DNA from 4 places in the Novosphingobium sp. NFX11 genome. Region 1 is predicted to be linked to each of the others. Evidence: riboswitches for the same ligand, from Rfam matches in the RefSeq annotation. Region 1 holds a riboswitch; each other region holds the start of a gene.

Region 1 (4,397 bases):
GCATGAAGTCGCCCAGCACGTAGCCGACCTTGCCCGGTGCGCGGACGTGGACGGTGCAGTGGCGGCTGCAGGCGAAGAGGCAGGGCATGGCCTGGATCTGGACGCCCTGCAGGTCCGGGTCGGTGGCCTGAACGCTGCGCATCGCCGCTTCGAGCAGGGCGCCGCCCCGCTGGCCGGTCTCGTCCTCGCGGGCGTCGGCGGTGTGGCGGCAGGTGTTGCAGACGACCACCGAAGGGCCGGGAGGTACGGGGGTCAGCATGGGGGTGTTTCTCTTGAGGGCAGGCCCGCCCTGCTGCGGTTGAAAGCTAGTTTGTCATCCCCGCGAAGGCGGGGACCCAACTGATGCGGGTGCAACAGGCGAAGTCGGGAGATGGGTTCCCGCCTTCGCGGGAATGACGACGGTACTATCAAGGACGGTTCCGCTTCAGGCAGCGGGCTCCCAAGTCTTGGGCAAGTCTCCTCCCGCTTGCTGGAGGGGGCGGGGGTGGGCCTTCCTTGTCATCAGAACCGGCTGCGCACGCCGACGTAGACCGTCCGTCCCAGCGCGGAGTAACCCGCCGCCGTCTGGTAGTCCTTGTCGGTCAGGTTCTCGACGCGGCCTTGCAGCATCAGGTTCTCCTTGATCCGCACTTGCGCGCGAAAGTCGATCAGCCAGTAGTCGTCCAGCTTCGCGGTGCCGGTGGCGGCGTTGAAGGTCTCGCCCGAGTAGCGCGCCGCGACGCTGGCGCGAAGCCCTTGCGGCAGGTCGATGCCCGCTTCGGCATTGGCCATGTGGCGCGGTACGCGCTGCAGCTGGCGGCCATAAGTCGAGGCGCCTTCGGTGCGGTCCTCGGCGCGGGTCCAGCTGTAGTTGCCCTCGGCAAACAGCACGCCCAGCTTCGCAGACGCGGCGAGTTCCAGGCCGCTGGCCTTGGCCGTCTTGACGTTGGCGTAGTAGCCGAAGCGCGTGGTCGTGGTGCCGGGGATGTAGCAGGCGGTGGGGAGCGTGCCGCCTGAATCGCTAGCCGTCGGGCAGTAGGCGAAGTCGATCAGGTTGTCGGTGTCGCGCTGGAACCACGTGGCGGTGAGGCGCAGCGCCTCGCCGAAGTTCTGCTCGGCACCCACTTCCCAGCCCTTGGCCTTCTGCGGGGCGAGGTCGGCGGTGCCGTAGGCGCTGTACATCTGGTAGAGCGAGGGGGCCTTGAAACCCTCGTCATAGCTGGCGCGCAGCACCGTGGCGCCTTCGTTGGGGGTATAGGCCGCGCCCGCGCTCCACACGGTCTGCCCGCCGAAGCGCGACTGGTGATCGTAGCGCGCGCCGCCGTCGAGGGTGAGGCCCTTGACCGGGCTCACGCGCAGTTCGGCGTAGAGGCTGTCCATGTCCACCGCGTAGGGCGTCAGCGTATAGGGCGTGGCGGAGTTCGTCGGCGAGGCGGTGGTCATCCGCTGCTCCTCGCGCTCGGCGCCGAACACGGCCTGGATCGCGTCGCTGAAGGTGTAGGTGCCCTGGTACTCGTAGCGGCGCAGGCGGCCGTGCGCGTCGAAGGTGATCGCGCGGATCGAGCGGGTGGGGTCGAAGTTCTCCCGGTCGGTGACGTTCTGCAGCACCGCGACGCGGTTGACGAGCTTGCCGTCCAGCAGCGCGAAGTTGAGGCCGGCGTAACCCGACCATTCCTTCGTGGTGCCATAAGCGAGGGTGTCGCCCGAAGTGCCGTCGAAATCGTTCTTCCCGTCGGCCCAGTAGCCACGCAGGTCGAGGCTGACGCCGGGGGCGACGCGCACCGTGACGGTGCCGCTGGCGGCGCTGCGCTGGAAACCGTCGGCCTCGGTCCCGTTCGCGCGGGCGGAGATACCGTCGGTGGTGAAGCGCGAGGCGGAGAGGCGCCAGTCGATGAGGTCCGAGGTGCCGCCCACGCCCGCGCGGGCGGAGACGGTGTCATGGGTTCCCGCCTCAACGGCGAAGCTGCCTTCGAGCGGCTCGGTCGGGCGGCGGATGCGCACGTTGACGACACCGCCGGTCGCGTCGCTGCCCCACAGGATCGACTGCGGCCCGCGCAGGATCTCGATGCGGTCGACGTCGTCGAGCAGCAGGTTGGAGAAGCCGTAGCCGCCCGCCGTCGCCGAGGGATCGGACAAGCGCATGCCGTCGATCACCATCACGGTCTCGCCCGCATCGGCGCCGCGGATGCGCAGAGAAGTGGTGGTGCCGTATCCGCCGTTGCGCGACATCGAGACGCCGGGGGTACGCAGCAGGGCATCGGTCAGGGCGATGGGCTGCAGGGCGACGATCGCGGGCTCGCCCAGCACGGTCACGGTGGCGGAGACGCGCTCGATCGCGACGGGGGTGCGAAGCGCGCTGACGAGGATGTTGTCGGCCGCGCCTGGTGTACTCTCGGTGTCGCCAGGTGCCGTTGTGGTATCGTTGGGTGCCGCTGTGTCCGCAAGCGCCGGAGAGGCCGAAACGAGCAGCGTGATGGTGGCTGCGGTCGTGGCAAGGTACTGTTTCACTGGTATTCCTTCATGCAAACGGCGGTGCTCCGCCGGCTGGTGAAGGATCATGGGCAGTGGGCGCGGACAGACAGCGCGACACCTCCCGCAAGCCCCCTCAGGCCGCCGGAACGATGGCTGTCGTTGCGCGAGGAATGACTTCCCCGTTCGTCCGGCACACCCTGTCCGGTCGAAGAACGACGGCGACGGGCAGGTCTCCTGGCTCACGGGTCTTCGCCCATTTCGGCCGCCTTCTCAGGGACTTGCATCCCCAATGGCATGTGGCCGAACGGCTCTCCGCTTACAGTTGCAGGGGCAGCCCGGGTATTTCACCCGCGTTCCCTTTCAATCCCCTCGCGGGGAACCTGTCGCGGCGCGGCAAGTATCGTGCGCCGGGCTGCCGCGCAAGAGGCCAATGCTTGCGCCAACCTGCGGGAAACCATAGGTGCGGAGGCGATGGACACTCCGCGCCAAGACGATGCCCCGGCCTGCCCGGCCTACCTGATAAGCGCTCCGTCCTCGGGTCAGGGCAAGACGCTGGTGACCGCGGCATTGGCCCGAAGGCACCTCAAAGCGGGCAGAAAAGTGCGCGTTTTCAAGGTTGGGCCGGACTTCCTCGACCCCATGGTGCTCGAAGTCGCGAGTGGCGCGCCGGTCCATCAACTCGACCTTTTCATGTGCGGAGAAGCGCAGTGTCGCGCCCTTCTCCACGAAGCGGCGCACGAGGCCGAGCTGATCCTCGTCGAAGGCGCGATGGGCCTGTTCGACGGCGATCCCAGCGCCGCCGACCTCGCCGGGCGCTTCGGCCTTCCGGTGCTTGCGGTGGTCGATGGATCGGCGATGGCGCAGACTTTCGGGGCGGTGGTCCACGGTCTTGCGACGTATCGGCCGGGGCTGGAGGTCCATGCGGTGATCGCCAACCGCGTCGGCAGCGCGCGGCACGCGGAATTGCTGGAGCAGGGCGTGCCTCCGTCGGTGAAGTGGCTCGGCACTTTCCCGCGCGAGGCCGGAGTGACGCTGCCCGAGCGGCACCTCGGGCTGGTGCAGGCAGCCGAGGTCGCGGATCTCGACGCGCGACTGGATCGGGCGGCGAGCCTGCTGCCTGATGCCGTGCTGGACCTGCCGCCGCCGGTGAGCTTCCCGGCGCCCGAGGTCCCGGAGGAAAGCCCCAATCTGGGGGTCTGCGCATCGCCATCGCGCGGGACGAGGCTTTCGCCTTCATCTACCACGCCAACTTGCGATGGCTGGAACGGGCAGGCGCGCAGCTCGCCTTCTTCTCACCGCTTCATGACGCGCGATTGCCCGATTGCGAGGCGATCTGGCTCCCCGGAGGTTATCCGGAACTGCATCTGCAGACGCTTGCCGCCAATGCGCCGATGCTGGAAGCGATCCGGGCACATCATGCGGCGGACAGGCCGATTCTCGCCGAGTGCGGGGGCATGCTCTACGCCTGTGCATCGCTGACGGACGTAGAGGGGTATCGGGCCGATCTGCTCGGATTGCTGGAGGGGCACGCCGCGATGCAGCGGCGTTTCGCCGCCCTCGGCATGCAGCACATCGCGCTGCCGGGAGGGACCTTGCGCGGGCACACGTTTCATTATTCGCGGCTGGAAACCGGGCTCGTCCCGGAGGCTCGCGCCAGCACGCCGGACGGGCGGGACGGGGAAGCGCTCTATCGCGTCGGCTCGCTCACGGCGAGCTACATGCATGGCTACTTCCCGTCCGCTCCCGAAGCGGCGGCGCGGTTTTTCGTTCAGGCTTCGACCAGCGACTGACCTTCGGTGAGGATCGCGGCCTCCTTGCGCGGATCTTCGCTGGCCTCGACGATGCCGGGTTCGGGCACGCGGAAAACCTTGGCTGCGTCCGCCTTGTCGCCGAGGTTCTCGCTAGACGACAGGCTGATGAGCCATGGCGAGAGGAACAGGCCGACG
Region 2 (4,397 bases), 1.5 Mb from region 1:
GACGCGGGGGACGACGATGCCGCACTTCGTCACTTCGTCGAAGCGTTCGGCGGCCTTGAAGGCGACGGCGCGGGTGAACAGGCGGCCGTCGAGTTCGGGCAGCGCCACGTTCATCGCCAGATCGCGCGGGCCTAGGCCGCGTGCGGCGGCCTGCCAGTCGGCTTCCTCGACACCCGCGAAGGCGACCTGCAGGATCGGGCAGTCGGCGCGTTCGAGCACGCCGCCGACGCGCGGTTCTCCCGAGGAAGAGGAGGCGAAGCTGGTGGCGTTGACGATCACGTCGGGCGCAATCTCGGCCATCAGGCCGCCGAGCCAGTCGATGGCGAAAGGCTCTCGCAGCGCGCGGACATGGACGGCGGCGACGTTGAACCCGCGCATTTGCAATGCGGCGACCATCGCGTCCACGGCGTCGAGCGTGCCCGCGATCATCAGCGCGCGGTAGAATACCAGCAGCACGACAGAGGCGTCGGGGCGCCATGATGCGCGCAAGTCGGCCAAGCTCGGCCGGTCCACGCCTTGCAGATAGAGCCCCGCGTCGGCCACCGGCACCGGGTCGTCCGGCTGGCCGCAGTCCTCGCCGATCAGCCGCGCGGCGGTGCGGAGGAACGACAGGGCATTCGCGCTGCCGCCCTGCCGCAGATAGTCGCGGAGGTGCTCGACCGTCTCGGCGGGGAGGGTGGAGGCGACTGTCAGCGTCGGATCATCCTCGCGCCCGTCGGCGATGGCGGCGAAGGCGATGCCCTTCTCGCGGGCGATCAGGGCGATTTCGTCGATGCCGTAGGGCCAGTAGCTCTTGCCGCCGAGCAGCACCACGCACACGAATTTTGCGTGGGCGATCACCTTCTCGACGTAGAGATCGACCGAATACGGGTGCCGCAACTGCAGCAGGTTGGCGAGGCGGACGCTGGGCGCGCCCTCCGGCAGCCCTGCCGCTGCCTTGGCGAAGCAGGCGAGTTCGCTGTCCGCCACCGTCAGGATGACGATGTCGCCCGGAGGCTGGTCGAGGTCGATCGCCTCCTCGCCGTTGGAGATCGTGCCCGGGGTGGCGGAAAGCAGGTGCATTAGGCGGCGCTCGCCGGGCTGACGGCAGAGCTAACCGCCCTGGATTGCTTCACCCGCTGCGCGGGTTCGCAATGACGAAGGAGGGGGTAGAGCCGGAGGTCTTCGTTCAACGCCCGTCCGCTTCCCAACCGCTCGTCATTGCGAGCGCAGCGAAGCAATCCAGGGCGGTTCGCGCGGCTCTGGATTGCCGCGCGGCTGCGCCGCTCGCAATGACGAAGGGAGAGAGAAGGAATCACGCCGGGACCGAACCCAGCACGCCTGCCAGCGCGGCTTCGATGGCGGCCTGATCGAGCCCCTTCTGGCCGATCACCACCAGCTGCGTGCGGCGCGGTTCTTCGGGCTTCCACGCGCGGTCGAAGAAGTGCTGGATGCGCGGGCCGACGCCCTGCAGCACGAGGCGGCTGGGCTTGCCCGCCAGCGCGACCATGCCCTTCACGCGCAGCACGTCATGCGCGGCGATCTGTTCCTTCATGCCCGCCAGCAGCGCGTCGAGATCGGCCACTTCGCCGCCGTTCAGGATGAAGGTGTCGAAGTCGTCATGGTCGTGATCGTCGTCGAGGCCGTCGATGTGCGACTTGCGGCTGTCGAGGTCGTCCTCGGCCGCCGCGACGATGCCGAGCAGCGCGGCGATGTCGACCGCGCCGTGGTCCGCGCGCACGATCTTGACGCCGGCGCGCGTCTCGGCGGCGACGGTCTTCTCGACTTCGGCCAGCACGTCCGCATCGACGAGGTCGGTCTTGTTGAGCACCACCATGTCGGCGCAGCCCAGCTGTTCCTCGAACAGTTCCTCGAGCGGGCTGTCGTGGTCGAGGTTGGGATCGGCGGCGCGGGCGGCGGCGAGGGCTTCCTCGTCCGTGGCGAAGCGACCGGCGGCGACGGCATCGGCGTCGATCAGGGCGATCACGCCGTCCACCGTCGCGCGGGTGCGGATGTCCGGCCACTGGAAGGCCTTGACCAGTGGCTTGGGCAGCGCGAGGCCCGACGTCTCGATGATGATGTGGTCGGGCGGGGTCTCGCGGTCGAGCAGCTTCTGCATCGTCGGCAGGAAGTCGTCGGCCACGGTGCAGCAGATGCAGCCATTGGCGAGTTCGAGGATATCGTCCTCGGGGCAGGCCTCGTCGTTGCAGCCCTTGACCAGTTCGCTGTCGACGCCGACGTCGCCGAACTCGTTGATGACGAGGGCGAGGCGGCGGCCCTTCGCGTTCTGCAGCAGGTGGCGGATCAGCGTGGTCTTGCCGGCGCCGAGGAAGCCGGTGATGACGGTGGTGGGTACTTTGCTCAAGGCTCTCAACTCCCGCGCCGGCGACTTCTCGCGGCGGGGCGTACCGGCGCTTTCGCGCCGGCGCGGGGCAGGGGCGACGGACAGGCGCGAAGACGCCCGGCGACCTGCTCCGCTGCGGCCCCTAAGCCGCATGCGTGTCGTCGCTCAGACGGTGAACCGTGCCGCAGCCATCCCCTGGACCAAGGCAAGAGCGACCAGACGCCGGCAGGTCTCCTGGCTCGCGGGTCAACGCATCGATGCACGGCCTTCCCGAAGCCTCGCATGTCGCAGCGTCCGGCCTCAGTGGCTGCCTCCCCGCACGGTGAGGGGGAAGCGATGTGCATCGCGCTCGCCGCTTACAGTTGCAGGGACAGCTGCGGATCTCGAACGGCGAACCGTTCCCACCGCCTTCCCTTTTAAGCCCCTTGCGGGGCACCGGCGCGATCTTGTTCCCGGCGGATACCGGGAGGCAGGGGTGGGCGCAAGTGTTGGTTTCAGCGTGCCGGAAGGATGCGGGCGCGGCATTCTCCGAAACCGATGGAAACGAAGCCCTCAGCGGCGGCGGTGGCGGTGATGGAGATTTCGTCGCCGTCCTCCAGGAACGTGCGGGTCTCGCCACTGGCCAAGGTGAGGGGCGACTTGCCGCCCTGCGACAATTCCATGAGGCTGCCGAAACCCTCCCGCTCGGGAGCGGAAATCGTGCCGGTGCCGAGCAGGTCGCCGGGCGTCAGGTTGCAGCCGTTGGATGCATGGTGCGCGACCATCTGGTTCACCGTCCAGTACATGTTGGTCGCCGGGCCGTGGCTGAGGCGATGGGGCGGAAGCCCGGCCTTGCGCATGGCCTGCGTGGTCAGGTGGACCTGCAGCATGACGCCCAGCGCGCCGTGGGCCTGATCATCCGCGTCAGACAGATAGGGCAGGGGCTGCGGGTCGCCTTCCGGTCGGGGCGGCTGGGCCGCGCGGAAGGGCGCGAGGGCTTCGGGCGTGACGACCCATGGCGAAATCGTCGAGTGGAAGTTCTTCGACAGGAACGGGCCGAGCGGCTGGTATTCCCACCCCTGCACATCGCGCGCGGACCAGTCGTTGAGCAGGCAGAAACCGGCGATATGCTGCGCAGCATCGGTGATCGGCACGGGCTCGCCGAGGTCGTTGCCGCGGCCTATCCAGACGCCCATCTCCAGTTCGTAGTCGAGCCTTGCAGTCGGCGCGAAGATCGGCGCATCGGCCTCGGGCGGCTTGCGCTGGCCGGTGGGGCGCACGACCGGAACACCCGAGGGACGGATCGAGGACGCGCGGCCGTGGTAGCCGATCGGCACATGCTTGTAGTTGGGCAGCAGCGGGTTGTCCGGGCGGAACTGGCGGCCGATGTTGTTGGCGTGATGGATACCGACATAGAAGTCGGTGTAGTCGCCGATGCGTGTCGGCAGGTGCAGCATGCAGGCTTCGACCGGGTGCAGCATGGGCTCGATGACCGGGCGGCGGGTTTCGTCGCAGAGCAGGTCGGAGAGGGCATGGCGCAGGGGGCGGCGGTCTTGCGCGGGGATGGCCAGCAGGCGGGCCATGTCCGCATCGCTGCAGATTTCGGCGAGGTTTGCGGGGACGAGGCCTGCTGTGGCCAGTGCACGGATGTCCAGGATCTGGTCGCCGATCGCAACACCGATCCGCGTCGGTGTCTCTTCTGAGGTGGAGAACACACTGAAGGGCAGGTTCTGGACCGGGAAGTCGTGGTGGCCGTCGGCGCTGTCGACCCAGCTTTTGCGGGCAGGGTCATGGGTTTCGTCGATGGTCCACCAGTTCACAGGTCGCTCTCCATATTCTCTCATCGTCCCGGACTTGATCCGGGACCGCTGGCCGTGAAAAGCCCACCTTTCGATGGGCCGTCCCGCGGCAAGCTCGCATCTAAAGACTGCCAGCGGTCCCGGATCAAGTCCGGGACGACGATCTTCGTCAACCCATTGGCGGCTGGGGCACATCCAGGCGCGCGATCAGGCCGCCTTCGGGCGCGGCGGCGAAGGAAAGCTGGCCGTCGAAGCGCGCCATCAGCCGGTGCGCGGTCGGGATGCCGAGGCCGAAG
Region 3 (4,397 bases), 780 kb from region 1:
GATGGCGCAGCATCCGGTCCTCCTCGCCGGCGGGCGACCCCACGGTGAAGACCACGCGCGGCGGATCGGCCACCACGCGTTCCAGCGGCAGGTAATCGGCCTGAGCAAGCCCGCGCGCGGCAGCGGCATTGGCAAACCCGGCGCGGCGCATGAGATCGGCGATCAGCGTGTGGTCGCCTGCGACGATGCCCCCGGATTCCCACAGCAGCGCCTGCACCGGCCGCACGCCGGTCGGCGGCTTGGCACGGGCGACGGCAGCCTCCATCCGCCCGGCCAGTTCCTCCCCTTCCGAACGATTGCCCGCCAGCTTCGCCAGCCGCCGCACTTGCGCGAGCGCTTCGGGAAGGTCGGCGGGAAGCGGCTCGAGCACGACCTCCAGCCCCATGTCGCGCAGGGCCTGCGCGGTGGCCGGCGGCGTGTAGCTGCTCGCCACCACGACATCGGGTTCGAGCGCGACGACATCCTCCACCGCGTCCGACACTTCGGCGAACTGCGCGGCGCGGGCGAGATCCATCGAACTGGCCGAGGGATCGTGGCTGTAGTGGGAGATCGCCAACAGTTGCCCCGGCGACGTCACCTCCGCCAGCACCGCGTCGGTGCAGGGGTTGAGCGAAACGATGCGCGGCCGCACCGATCCCTCGACCGGCGGGTCCGACCAGGGTTGGCAGGCGGCGAGCGTCAGGAGCAGCGGGGTAACGGCAAGCCACCCGAAGCCCGCTTGCGCTCGTGCTCCTCGTCATTGCGAGCGCAGCGAAGCAATCCAGGGCCGCGCAAACTGCCCTGGATTGCTTCGCTGCGCTCGCAATGACGAGGGGTCAGGGAACCATTGCAAGGAGGGCGGTCCACGGCCAGCGGTCCCGAAACAAGTCCGGGACGACGCCTGCCGGGAACCGCCCTTTCGCTCACATCTTCACGCGGATGCCGGCATAGGCCGAGCGCCCCGGCGTGCCGTACGTGCGCACCACTTCGTAATGCTCGTCGAACAGGTTCTCGACGCGGCCATAGACCTCGACGTTGTGCGTCACCGCGAAGGCGCCGCGCAGGCCCACGACTACGTTGCCACCAACGTACTGCGTGTTCGCGGTATCGTCGTAGCGCCCGCCGCCGACGCGCAGGTCCGCGCCGAGCTTCAGACCGACCGCCCAGGCCTTGTCGATGCTGGCGTAGAGATTGCTCTTCGGACGACGCGCCAGCTGCGCGCCGGTGTCCTCGTTGACGGCGTCTAGGTAGGTATAGGCGAGGTTCACATCGAAGCCCTGCCAGTCGGTCACCTGCATCCCCAGTTCCACACCCTGCGCCCGCGAGCGGCCGACGTTGTAGTAGTTCCAGTTCGCGAGATCATAGTCGATCAGGTTCTTCGTCTTGCGATCGAAGTAGGTCAGCGTGAAGCGGCCGGTCCCTTCGGCGAAGGGCTGCTCCAGGCCCACATCCCAGCTTTTCGACGTCTCGGGATCGAGCGCGCGGAAGCCCGCGTTGGTGTAGAGCTGGTAGAGCGAGGGCGCCTTGAAACCCTCGCCGTAGCTGGCCCGCAGGACCGGGGCGCTGTCGCCGCCGCCGATCACCCAGGCGCCGTTGGCGGCGAAGGTCGTGCGGTCGCCGAAGTCCGAGTTGTCGTCGTAGCGCAGGCCGCCGTTCAGCGTCAGGCCGGCGAACGGACGCAGCGTCAGGTTGCCGAACAGGCTGTCGATGGTGGTCGAATCCTTCGAGCCATAGTTGTCGTCGAACTTCTGCTTCTCGGTCTCGCCGCCGACCAGCACGCTGGCCTGCTCGATGGGCGCGAAGCTGACCTGGCCCTCGAAGCGCTCGGTGCGGCCGTTGGTGGTGTAGGGGCCGAACACCGCGTCATCGGAGATGCGGCGCGTGTCGTTGATGCCATAGCCGACACGTGCGTTCAGCCTTCCGTCGAGGCCCGCATAGCGCAAGTTCGCATAGCCCAGCGTATCGCGCTTCATCCCGACGTTGAGGGCATCGGCGCCGGTGTTGTCGTAATCGTAGTTCGCCTTGGTGTAGAACCCGCCCGCATCGGCCGAGAGGCCCGGCGCGAACTCGATCGAGGCGCGGGCATTGGCGCTCTTGCTCTCGAAGCCGTCCTTCTCTGTGCCGCCGCGGCGCTCGTTGAAGGCAGAGAAACCGTCGCCCTTGAGCCAGTTGCCGCCCAGCGTCAGCCCGACCGGGCCGACGAGACCCGCCGCCGAGACACTCGCCTGCTTGCGGTCGCGCCAGCCATACTCGGCCTGGCCGCGCGCGGTCCACTGTTCGGTCGGGCGGGCGGTGATGAAGTTGATGACGCCGCCCACCGCGCGGCTGCCCCACAGCACTCCCGAGGAACCGCGCACGACCTCGACACGGTCGAACTGGCCGATCGGCAGCGCGCCGAAGTCGAAGCCGCCGCCGACGTCGCCGGGATCGTTGATGCGCACGCCGTCGATCAGCACCAGCGACTGCGCGTTCTCGGCACCGCGCACGAAAACGCTCGCGGGCTGGCCGAAACCGCCCGACTGCACGGTCGAGATGCCGGGGATGCGGGCAAGCACGTCAGTGGCGGTGGTCGCCTGCGTGCGCTCGATCTGGTCGCGGGTGACGACGCTGACGGACTGGCCGACCTGGCTAAGGGGCGTCGGGGTGCGCGTGGCCGTGACCGTGATGTCCGTGCGCGGATGCGTGTCGAGCAGCAGCGGCTCGTCATCCTGTGCCAGCGCAGGCGTACTCACCGCAAGCGCGGTGCCGAGCAGAAACAGATACTTCATATGTCCTCCGAACCTTTGAACGTGCTTGTGCCGTTCACGGCGGAGGCATGCGCGCCTTCCTCATGGCGCGTCACACTCGCTGCATCCGGAAGAACCCCGTCCGGCTGCGGAACGACCGTCTCGGGCAGGTCTCCTGGCTCCCGGATCGTCAGTCGCGCCATCCGCCTTCCCGGCCCTCATACGGGCCAGTGGCATGGTGGAGGCGGCCTCCCCGGTCACAGTTGCGGGGGCAGCGCCGGTATTCGCACCCGGCTTCCCTCTTAGGCCCTTGCGGGCAACCCATGACGTAACCGCGCGGATAGTGCGGCATACAGGGGTTGGCAAGCATTCGTCGTCCCGGACTCGATCCGGGACCGGTGGCTGTCTTTAGACGCGAGCCATGGGCAAGGCGCCACGCCGCAAGGACGGCCGTTCACGGCCAACGGTCCCGGATCAAGTCCGGGACGACGGGGTGCAGCCAAATCTTAAGCCCTTAAGCGTACAGAGCGTGGCTGTACCGCAACGGGACGGCCCGGAATGCCCGGATGCGCGCGCACCGGGCACAGGCTAGGCCGGTGCTGCCGAATTGCGGCCGAAAGGAACCGAGTGAGCCCTGCCCCTTCCATTCCCGGACCAGACGCCGCCCCGGCGCCGGTGATGGATTCGCAAGGCGCTCCGTTCGAACGCCCGCGCGATTTCGTCGGCCGCTACCCGCGCCGTGCCCGCTCTATCGGGCACCGCCCGGTCGTCCTGCGCCGCCGCTGGACTTTCGCCGTGACCGCACTCGCCGCCGTCGCCCTTCCCGCCTTCGCCGCGCCGGAAGGCTGGGACAGCTTCGCCATCGCCGACGCCGCCCCGCAAGGCGCCGAAGCACTGCCCATGCCGTTCGAGCAGGCGGGCGCTAGTTTCCCCGGCTCGGCCTTCTATTACCTCGAAGCCGAGAAGGCCCCGCTGCAGGTCGGCGAAGGCATCCGCTCCGACGCCGACGACAGTGTCTCCGGCCCGCTGGCTACCGCGCGGCCGATCTACATCGACAACTCCGGCGTCGACCGCACCCGCGCGCTGCAGTGCATGACCGCCGCGATCTACTACGAAGCCGCGAGCGAGCCCGACGCGGGCCAGCGCGCGGTGGCGCAAGTCGTGCTCAACCGCATGGCCCACCCGGCTTATCCCAAGACCGTCTGCGGCGTCGTCTACGAGGGGTCGGAACGTTCGACCGGCTGCCAGTTCTCGTTCACCTGCGACGGCTCGCTCGCCCGCCGCCCGCAGCGCATGTTCTGGGACCGCGCCGAAAACGTCGCGCGCCAGGCGCTGGCAGGCTACGTCTACACGCCGATCGGCCTCGCCACGCATTATCATACCGTCCAGGTGAACCCCTACTGGGCGCCGAGCCTGCAGTACCTTTCCACCATCGGCGCGCACCGCTTCTACGCGCTGCGCGGCGAGGCGGGCAGCGCGGCGACGTTCCGCTTCGCCTACCTCGGCGGCGAGCCGATGGCCGCTCCGCATCGCCATGACGACAGCGCCGATGCCGCCGCTGCAGCAGCGGCACTCGACCCGCTCGCCGTCCAGCGCGCATTCGGCACGGCCCAGCCCGTGAAGGCAGAGCCGGTCGCGCAGGCAACCAGCCCGACCATGCCCATCCAGCCCAGCCCCGCCTATTCCAGCGAA
Region 4 (4,397 bases), 720 kb from region 1:
ATACCGCTCGACCGTGTGCGTATCGATGCGATGCTCGAATGCGGCGCGGCGATGAGCGCCGTGCTTGAGATCATCGGCCCGGACATGCCCTTCATGCTGTCGCGCGGCAGTCACGACACCTGCCTTGCGACCGTGGTGCCGCCGGGCGGCTCCGAGGAGGCCATTGCTGAGGGCTCGACGCTTGCGCTGGCGATGCTGGCCGGGCACGTCGCTGCGGTGCTGGCGAAGGGCGAGCGCGCGCCGCATGCCGCTGATGTCCAGTTGGCCTCGACTTCCATCCGCCTTCACTGACAGCCTGAACCGGCAGCCGGGCTGACAGGTTTCCCCGAACTGTCCCGTCAGAAGCCCGGCCGGGAGGGGATGACGACGGGTGCGCCGTCCACTTTGGTGGTGACATAGGCATTGACGACCGAAGGGCCACACCGCGATGCTCGCACGGGCCAACCAGAGCCAGTAGAGCGTCCTCTCGCTGCTGCACTAATAACGCAATGTTATGTAGAGCCTTCCTGTCCCGGAAGATCTCGAAAAGGCCGTGGTTCCTCATGGTCCGGGCTTTCTTGCGTTGAAAAAGATCCACTCTCGGTCCCTCCCGCTTGCGGGAGGGACCGAGGGTTGGTCGTTTGCGACCTAGTCGCAGCGGGGTGGGTTGGCCGTTGCCCGCATCTCTACCGAGTCCAGCCCGCCCCAGCGGAACACGGCCCAGCTCAGTAACCAGCACACCACGAACAGGCCGATGATCAGGAATCCCAGCGTGTTGAACTGCTCCGAAAGCGAGGCCGCCCCGGACCATACGCCGCCCTCCAGCCCGAATTTCTCCGACAGCAGCGCGGCGGTCTGGATCGAGCCGATCACCAGCGCCACCATGGCGGAGATGGCCGTGATGACGATGTTGTAGTAGAGCTTGCGGATCGGCTTGACGAAGGCCCACTCGTAGGCCCCCAGCATGATGACGCCGTCGGCGGTATCGACCAGCGCCATGCCAACTGCGAACAGCGCCGGGAATACAAGTACCGAGCCCAACGAAATCCCGTCTGCCGCATGGGCGCCGGACAGACCGAGGATGGCGACTTCGGTGGCGGTGTCGAAACCGAGGCCGAACAGGAAACCGAGCGGCGCCATGTGCCAGGCATGGCGCACCAGCCGGAACACGGGGCGCAGGATCTGCGCGATCAGCCCGCGCCCGGCGAGCAGCATGTCAAGGTCTTCCTCGGCATAGGTCCCGCCGCGCCGTACTTCGACGAAGCGCTGCCAGACCCCGCGCAGGATCGCGAGGTTCATGATCGCGATCAGGAACAGGAAGGTCGCCGAAATGATCGTGGCGATCACCCCGCCCGAGCGGCCGAACGCCTCGAAATCATCGAGAGTGCCTGCTGCCAGCGCGATGGTAGTCGCGGCGATCAGGACAATGGCGGAATGGCCGAGCGCGAACCACAGGCCCACGGTGATCGGGCGCTGGCCCTCCTGCATCAGCTTGCGAGTGACGTTGTCGATGGCGGCGATGTGGTCGGCGTCGACGGCGTGGCGCAGGCCGAGGCTCCAGGCGAGGAGGGCGGTGCCCAGCATCACCGGGCTGGCGTGGAACAGGCTGAAGGCCCAGCCCCAAACGAGGAGGTTGGCGGCGACAAGTACGGAAAAGAGCACAGTTATCCGGCTCTTTAGAGGGGTTTTCGCAGGCGACATCGGCGTCATGATCCGTCTTCGCGTCGGCGACCTGACGGGGACTGCCGCGCCGTCGGCGCGGTCGGCACGGGAGGCCCCGGACGGACGCGGCAGCGCCCGGCGTCCCTCGCGCCGATGCGGCCCCCGCCGCACGTTGCGTCGCTCAGACGGACAGTTCCGTGCCGCGGCCATCCCCTGGACCAAGGCAAGAGCGACCGGACGCAGGCAGGTCTCCTGGCTCGCGGGTCATCGCTTGATGCATGGCCTTCCCGTGGCCTCGCATGTCGCAGCGTCCGGCCCAGTGGCTGCCGGTGTCCACCTTCGGGGCACCGGCCTATGCATCGCGCTCGCCACTTACAGTTGCAGGGACAGCCCCGGATTTGGATGAGAACATCCTCACCGCGTTCCCTTTTAAGCCCCTTGCGGGGCACCGGCGCGATCTTTGTCGAAAGGCTCGGGATGAGCGCTTCGACGCGGCTTTCCTAATCGCGCGGCCGTCCCGCCGCAAGAGGCGCGCGCTATTCGGCGATGTTCATGGCGTAAATGCGCCGGGCGAAGCGCCAGCGCGCGCCATGGCGGACGAGTTCGTCGTCGTAGCGGGCGGCGAATTTCATCACCTTGCCTTCGATCCGGGCGATTTCGCGCACGTGGCAGCGGCCCTTGGCAGTGTCGCCCGAAACCTGGATCGCGCCGGGCATGGCGAAAAAGACCATCGCCTCCATCGTGGCGAACAGATCGTCCCAGGTGCGGGAGAGGGCCTCGTGGCCCCGGACTTCGGCGTGGCTGGTGATCCACTCGGCATCGGGCGCCCAGCAATCGAGCCACTGCGCCTTGTCGATCCGCGATGCGGCGTCGGCGTACGTCTCCATCAGTTCGCGGATGGCGGCGCGGTCCTCGGCGGGGCCGGTGAATTGCATGAGGCTCTCCCTTTTGCGGGGAGGGTGTGGTGATGCGGGAGGCGAAGCAAGGGGAGGGGCATCGCGGTGGCAATGGATGCGTTTGGGCTCGGGGCTTCGACAAGCTCAGCCTGAGCGGGTTTGGAGGTTTGCGCTACTGCCGCTCACCCTGAGCTTGTCGAAGCCCCAGCAGTCAGTCGCACCTCCTCAATCCATCACCGACACCGAAATCCACCGGTTCCTCGGGTCATGCGGGTCGGTGGGGATTAGCGCTTCGTGGTCGGCCGCGCCCTCGATGCGGTGGAAGCGGTCTTCGGCGATGCCGTCGTGCATTCCCTGCCGCTGGCACTAGTGGTGGAGCCCAGCACTTCGCGCGCTCGCCGCGCTGCTGTGCCTGGTCCCCTCGATCTCCGAATGCCTGCGGCGCAGCCGATCGAAGTGATCGACGAGATCGGCTGCGCCGGCCGGCCCCATGATGCGATGGGCCTTTCCGCCCCCGTTGAAGAAAGCGCCTCCGAAGAAAGTTGGGTCGCATGAATATCGACCAGATGTCCTTTTCCGCCCGCAGCGCTAACGAGGGCAACGTGGCCGACCGGGTTCGCCGCCTCCTGCCGATGGTTAAGCGGTAAGCCTGGTACGTCCACGGCATCGGGCCGCCCGGAGAGGATCTAGCGCAGTTGGGCCTGGCGGCCCTCACCGAATGCGTGCAGATGCGCGACCTTCAGACTGAGGACGGCTTCGCCGCCTACGCCAAGATGCGGGTGAGGGGGCGATGTTGGACCTCGTGCGCCGCGCCGGGCACGCGCGGGACGTCCGAGCGACGCCGCATGCTGGCCGACAAAGAGACGCAGCTCCGGGGCTGGCTCGGCCGCGATCCGAGGCCCGACGAACTGGCACAGGCGATGGGCATTGGCGAGTGCGAATTGGTTTCGCTGCAGGACGCCGCCCGCCCGATGCGCTTCGAGCCGATTGACAAGGTCTATTCCGATCAGTCGATGACCTGCGCCACGGAAACGCCTGACAGCTTCGCGATGCTGGTCGATGTCGAGATGTGCGGCGCGGTCATCGCGGCGATCACCGACCTGCCGGATCGGCTCAAGCTGATCGTGCAGCTCTACTTCGTCGAGGAACTGAACCTCGCTGAGATCGCCGAGGTCTTGCAAGTTTCGATCCCGCGTGTGCACCAGCTGAAAGCGCAGGCGATCGACAAGCTGGGAGAGAGCCTGAAAGGCGTCGCCGAAGTCCTCTGACCGGCACAATCCGGGGATTCATGCGAGGGCGGCGAAATTAATCACACCCACAACCCCTTGGGGCTGCACTTTTTCCTTGCCCCCACATATTCCTGTGGGAAGATGATTCACGCACTCGATTTGCGCGCGATCTTGCCTATCTCTGGCCTTTCCGCCCAAGCGTGAAAGCGTTGTGGGTGAACGCAATTTCAGACGATCCACCGGAGCCGCCCATGTCCCTTCTCGAAGCCCGCAAGACCTACAAGCCCTTCGAATATCCCTGGGCTTACGACTACTGGAAGATCCAGCAGCAGGTCCACTGGCTGCCCGAGGAAGTGCCTCTGGGCGAGGACTGCCGCGACTGGGTGCAGAACATCTCGGAGCATGAGCGCAACCTGCTCACCCAGATCTTCCGCTTCTTCACGCAGGCCGACGTGGAAGTGCAGGACTGCTACCACGAGAAGTACGCGCGCGTCTTCAAGCCGACCGAGATCAAGATGATGCTCACCGCCTTCTCCAACATGGAGACGGTGCACATCGCCGCCTATTCGCACCTGCTCGACACCATCGGCATGCCCGAGAGCGAGTACGGCGCGTTCCTTGAGTATTCGGA

The links. A riboswitch is a leader RNA that binds a small molecule or an ion and turns the genes downstream of it on or off. The one in region 1 is predicted to bind cobalamin.
Region 2: linked by a shared signal. The riboswitch ahead of cobW (cobalamin biosynthesis protein CobW) and the one ahead of KZO24_RS16115 (TonB-dependent receptor plug domain-containing protein) in region 1 are both predicted to bind cobalamin.
Region 3: linked by a shared signal. The riboswitch ahead of KZO24_RS02275 (TonB-dependent receptor domain-containing protein) and the one ahead of KZO24_RS16115 (TonB-dependent receptor plug domain-containing protein) in region 1 are both predicted to bind cobalamin.
Region 4: linked by a shared signal. The riboswitch ahead of KZO24_RS12400 (HoxN/HupN/NixA family nickel/cobalt transporter) and the one ahead of KZO24_RS16115 (TonB-dependent receptor plug domain-containing protein) in region 1 are both predicted to bind cobalamin.

Annotation. Positions count from the first base shown of each region.
Region 1 covers NZ_CP080384.1:3,131,519-3,135,915, forward strand. The annotation lists gene KZO24_RS16110 (DUF1636 domain-containing protein) at 1-259, opposite strand, end outside; gene KZO24_RS16115 (TonB-dependent receptor plug domain-containing protein) at 502-2,487, opposite strand; cobalamin riboswitch at 2,659-2,850, opposite strand; partial or broken gene KZO24_RS16120 (nucleotide-binding protein) at 2,923-3,441, shown strand; gene KZO24_RS16125 (hypothetical protein) at 3,702-4,241, shown strand; gene mdoH (glucans biosynthesis glucosyltransferase MdoH) at 4,220-4,397, opposite strand, start outside.
Region 2 covers NZ_CP080384.1:1,654,119-1,658,515, reverse strand. The annotation lists gene cobN (cobaltochelatase subunit CobN) at 1-1,062, opposite strand, end outside; gene cobW (cobalamin biosynthesis protein CobW) at 1,295-2,344, opposite strand; cobalamin riboswitch at 2,531-2,778, opposite strand; gene fahA (fumarylacetoacetase) at 2,818-4,122, opposite strand; gene KZO24_RS08460 (sensor histidine kinase) at 4,271-4,397, opposite strand, start outside.
Region 3 covers NZ_CP080384.1:455,359-459,755, reverse strand. The annotation lists partial or broken gene KZO24_RS02280 (helical backbone metal receptor) at 44-577, opposite strand; gene KZO24_RS02275 (TonB-dependent receptor domain-containing protein) at 903-2,747, opposite strand; cobalamin riboswitch at 2,854-3,045, opposite strand; gene KZO24_RS02270 (cell wall hydrolase) at 3,333-4,397, shown strand, end outside.
Region 4 covers NZ_CP080384.1:2,415,994-2,420,390, reverse strand. The annotation lists gene KZO24_RS12405 (hypothetical protein) at 1-291, shown strand, start outside; gene KZO24_RS12400 (HoxN/HupN/NixA family nickel/cobalt transporter) at 628-1,680, opposite strand; cobalamin riboswitch at 1,867-2,109, opposite strand; gene KZO24_RS12395 (nuclear transport factor 2 family protein) at 2,178-2,576, opposite strand; gene KZO24_RS12390 (hypothetical protein) at 2,832-3,092, shown strand; gene KZO24_RS12385 (sigma-70 family RNA polymerase sigma factor) at 3,233-3,805, shown strand; gene KZO24_RS12380 (ribonucleotide-diphosphate reductase subunit beta) at 4,018-4,397, shown strand, end outside.